Regions from separate parts of the Lysinibacillus sp. FSL L8-0126 genome, predicted to be linked through region 1. Evidence: a T-box and tRNA genes for the amino acid it is inferred to sense, from the RefSeq annotation. Region 1 holds a T-box; the other holds one or more tRNA genes.
What was found. A T-box is a leader RNA that pairs with one kind of tRNA and senses whether it is charged. The one in region 1 lies ahead of leuS (leucine--tRNA ligase), so its partner is inferred to be a tRNA-Leu.
Positions count from the first base shown of each region.

Region 1 (2,251 bases):
AGTAATCGAGAGCTGATTGGTCAAGGAATTGCTAATATCGTGACGCCTTTGTTCGGGGGGATTCCAGCTACAGGTGCTATTGCACGGACTGCAACTAATATTAAAACAGGTGCAGTATCGCCTATGTCAGGTATCATACACGGAGTATTTGTTTTAGTTACATTATTGCTATTAGCACCATATGCGTCTCATATTCCATTAGCAAGTATGGCTCCTGTATTGATGGTTGTAGCCTGGAATATGAGCGAACGACACCATTTCTCACATATTGTGAAATTAAAATCGGGTGACTCGCTAGTGTTATTGATTACCTTTTTATTAACGGTGTTTACAAGTCTCACATTAGCAGTGGAAGTAGGGCTTGTATTAGCTGTGCTATTATTTGCAAAACGCATGAGTGAAAAGCTTGTTGTGACAAAGGTACTCCCAGACCATTCAAACAAAAGTGGGAAGGTACAGCCCCATGTCGTTCACCAGCAGCATGATTGTCCGCAAATTAGCATGTATACAATTGAAGGACCATTGTTCTTTGGAGCTGCTCAAATGTTTGAACAAAAAATTGAAAGCACTTTGCATCAGCAACCAAGAGTTTTGATATTGCGAATGGGGAAAGTGCCCTTTATGGATTCCACTGGTGAAGCATATTTTAGCAATATTATTGAAAACTTTACAGCACAGGGTGGTAAAATCCTGGTAACAGGTGTGCAAGGTGATTTAAAAGTAGCTCTTCAGCACAATGGTATTTACGATAAGATTGGAGCGCATCATTTTTATCAGCATACTGGAGAAGCGATTACTAAGGCTCTCGGCTATTTGGACACAAAGAAATGCATCGGATGCCAGCATTTTGCTTTTCATGAATGTAAGGATTTATCAAAATCTAAGGAAGAAAAGGAATTAATTCTTCAGTAATGGGTTAGTCTGTAAACAAAGGCTTGTGCTTTTCAATACTTTCCATTAGAATAAATGCAATATCATGTAAAGACTGTGATGAGGAATAGTAAATTTGTCGTTCTTTTTAGAGAGCTAGCGGCTGGTGGGAGCTAGTAAGAAAGCAAGTTGAACTCGCCTTCTGAGTCTGCCCGCGTGAAACAGCGTGTGTCGTTTCTTCCGCGTTAAGGAAGCTTGAGCCGAGTGTAATCACTAATTTGGGTGGTACCGCGGGAGTACAAATTCTCTCGTCCCTTCTATAAGAAAGGGACGAGTTTTTTTATTTTTTAAATATTTTGTCAATTATGATGAAGAGCAACATGATTCAATCGAAGGAGGAAAAAGAATGAGTTTTAATCATCTACAAATTGAAAAAAAGTGGCAGCAATATTGGGCTAATAACAAAACATTCAAAACTGAAAATGAAACAGCGAAGCCTAAATTTTTTGCATTAGATATGTTTCCATACCCATCTGGCGCTGGACTACATGTAGGACATCCAGAAGGATATACAGCGACAGATATTTTATCACGCTTTAAACGTATGCAAGGCTACAATGTATTACATCCAATGGGCTGGGATGCTTTTGGTTTACCAGCTGAGCAATATGCACTCGATACAGGAAATGACCCAGCAGAATTTACAGCTAAAAATATTGCAACTTTTAAACGCCAAATTCAAGAGCTAGGATTCAGTTATGATTGGGATCGCGAAATTAACACGACGGATCCAGAGTATTATAAATGGACACAATGGATTTTTATCCAGCTTTATAAAAAAGGTTTAGCCTATGTGGATGAAGTAGCTGTTAACTGGTGTCCAGCGCTTGGTACGGTATTGGCTAACGAAGAAGTAATTGATGGGAAATCAGAGCGTGGTGGGCATCCAGTAGAACGTCGACCAATGAAACAATGGATGCTTAAAATTACTGCGTATGCTGATCGTTTAATCGACGACCTAGAAGAAGTTGATTGGCCAGAATCTATTAAAGATATGCAGCGCAACTGGATTGGTCGTTCAGAAGGGGCAGAAGTAACATTTGCTATTGATGGTTCAGATCAAAACTTCACGGTCTTCACAACACGTCCAGATACATTATTTGGTGCTACATATTGTGTACTTGCGCCTGAACATAAATTGGTAGAACAAATAACGACAGCTGAGCAACGTCAAGCTGTTGAGGCATATTTAGAGAAAGTGAAAATGAAATCGGATCTTGAGCGCACAGATTTAGCAAAAGAAAAAACAGGCGTATTCACAGGTGCTTATGCCGTGAATCCGATTAACGGGAAAAAAGCGCCGATTTGGATTGCTGACTAT
Region 1 covers NZ_CP152028.1:2,649,763-2,652,013, forward strand. The annotation lists gene MHI34_RS13110 (SulP family inorganic anion transporter) at 1-912, shown strand, start outside; T-box leader at 979-1,189, shown strand; gene leuS (leucine--tRNA ligase) at 1,277-2,251, shown strand, end outside.

Region 2 (2,251 bases), 1.2 Mb from region 1:
CTTGGAATTCCACTATCCTCTTCTGCACTCAAGTCTCCCAGTTTCCAATGACCCTCCACGGTTGAGCCGTGGGCTTTCACATCAGACTTAAGAAACCACCTGCGCGCGCTTTACGCCCAATAATTCCGGACAACGCTTGCCACCTACGTATTACCGCGGCTGCTGGCACGTAGTTAGCCGTGGCTTTCTAATAAGGTACCGTCAAGGTACAGCCAGTTACTACTGTACTTGTTCTTCCCTTACAACAGAGTTTTACGAACCGAAATCCTTCTTCACTCACGCGGCGTTGCTCCATCAGGCTTTCGCCCATTGTGGAAGATTCCCTACTGCTGCCTCCCGTAGGAGTCTGGGCCGTGTCTCAGTCCCAGTGTGGCCGATCACCCTCTCAGGTCGGCTACGCATCGTCGCCTTGGTGAGCCGTTACCTCACCAACTAGCTAATGCGCCGCGGGCCCATCCTATAGCGACAGCCGAAACCGTCTTTCAGTGTTTCACCATGAGGTGAAACAGATTATTCGGTATTAGCCCCGGTTTCCCGGAGTTATCCCAAACTATAAGGTAGGTTGCCCACGTGTTACTCACCCGTCCGCCGCTAACGTCGAAGGAGCAAGCTCCTTCTCTGTTCGCTCGACTTGCATGTATTAGGCACGCCGCCAGCGTTCGTCCTGAGCCAGGATCAAACTCTCCATAAAAGAAATTTGAATAGCTCAAATTGTTTTGCTGGCATCAATTTTGATGTCCAAAATTTTGTTTTGTTCACTAACCGAAGTTAGTTACTGAAAACTTTATTGATTACGTTTTGCTTGTTCAGTTTTCAAGGTTCATTTAATAAATCGAATTGGTGGAGCCTAGCGGGATCGAACCGCTGACCTCCTGCGTGCAAGGCAGGCGCTCTCCCAGCTGAGCTAAGGCCCCATATATTTTTAGGAAATGGTCGGGAAGACAGGATTCGAACCTGCGACCCCTTGGTCCCAAACCAAGTGCTCTACCAAGCTGAGCTACTTCCCGTTCTTTTTGGCGCGCCCGACAGGAGTCGAACCCATAACCTTCTGATCCGTAGTCAGACGCTCTATCCAATTGAGCTACGGGCGCATTAAAAATGGTGCCGAGGACCGGAATCGAACCGGTACGGTAGTCACCTACCGCAGGATTTTAAGTCCTGTGCGTCTGCCAGTTCCGCCACCCCGGCACATTTGGAGCGGAAGACGAGGTTCGAACTCGCGACCCCCACCTTGGCAAGGTGGTGTTCTACCACTGAACTACTTCCGCATGTGCATAAGTTTTTTTATCTGGCAATGAAATAATGGTGCGGGTGAAGGGAGTCGAACCCCCACGCCTTGCGGCGCTAGATCCTAAGTCTAGTGCGTCTGCCAATTCCGCCACACCCGCTTATTATTATTTAAAAATGGTGAGCCATGAAGGACTCGAACCTTCGACCCTCTGATTAAAAGTCAGATGCTCTACCAACTGAGCTAATGGCTCTAAAAAATGGTGCCGGCTATAGGAATCGAACCCACGACCTACTGATTACAAGTCAGTTGCTCTACCTGCTGAGCTAAACCGGCATATGGTGGAGGATGACGGGCTCGAACCGCCGACCCTCTGCTTGTAAGGCAGATGCTCTCCCAGCTGAGCTAATCCTCCTGGGTAATATGCCTAGCGATGTCCTACTCTCACAGGGGGAAGCCCCCAACTACCATCGGCGCTAAAGAGCTTAACTTCCGTGTTCGGTATGGGAACGGGTGTGACCTCTTTGCCATCATCACTAGACTTTTAAAAGACAAGATTTATTATAACTTATTTCGTTATAAATGCAAGCTTTTTTTAAACTTTCTTGTTCTTTCAAAACTGGATAAACGGTTCATTGAATGGTTCAAACATTTTTGGTTAAGTCCTCGATCGATTAGTATTCGTCAGCTCCATGTGTCACCACACTTCCACCTCGAACCTATCTACCTCATCGTCTTTGAGGGATCTTACTTACTTGCGTAATGGGAAATCTCATCTTGAGGGGGGCTTCATGCTTAGATGCTTTCAGCACTTATCCCGTCCACACATAGCTACCCAGCGATGCCTTTGGCAAGACAACTGGTACACCAGCGGTGTGTCCATCCCGGTCCTCTCGTACTAAGGACAGCTCCTCTCAAATTTCCTACGCCCACGACGGATAGGGACCGAACTGTCTCACGACGTTCTGAACCCAGCTCGCGTACCGCTTTAATGGGCGAACAGCCCAACCCTTGGGACCGACT
Region 2 covers NZ_CP152028.1:1,406,815-1,409,065, forward strand. The annotation lists rRNA gene MHI34_RS06710 (16S ribosomal RNA) at 1-691, opposite strand, end outside; tRNA gene MHI34_RS06715 (tRNA-Ala) at 839-914, opposite strand; tRNA gene MHI34_RS06720 (tRNA-Pro) at 931-1,007, opposite strand; tRNA gene MHI34_RS06725 (tRNA-Arg) at 1,015-1,091, opposite strand; tRNA gene MHI34_RS06730 (tRNA-Leu) at 1,100-1,188, opposite strand; tRNA gene MHI34_RS06735 (tRNA-Gly) at 1,194-1,268, opposite strand; tRNA gene MHI34_RS06740 (tRNA-Leu) at 1,304-1,388, opposite strand; tRNA gene MHI34_RS06745 (tRNA-Lys) at 1,406-1,481, opposite strand; tRNA gene MHI34_RS06750 (tRNA-Thr) at 1,489-1,564, opposite strand; tRNA gene MHI34_RS06755 (tRNA-Val) at 1,568-1,643, opposite strand; rRNA gene rrf (5S ribosomal RNA) at 1,654-1,769, opposite strand; rRNA gene MHI34_RS06765 (23S ribosomal RNA) at 1,883-2,251, opposite strand, start outside.
Region 2: it has a tRNA-Leu gene. The T-box ahead of leuS (leucine--tRNA ligase) is inferred to sense a tRNA for this amino acid. The anticodon was not compared.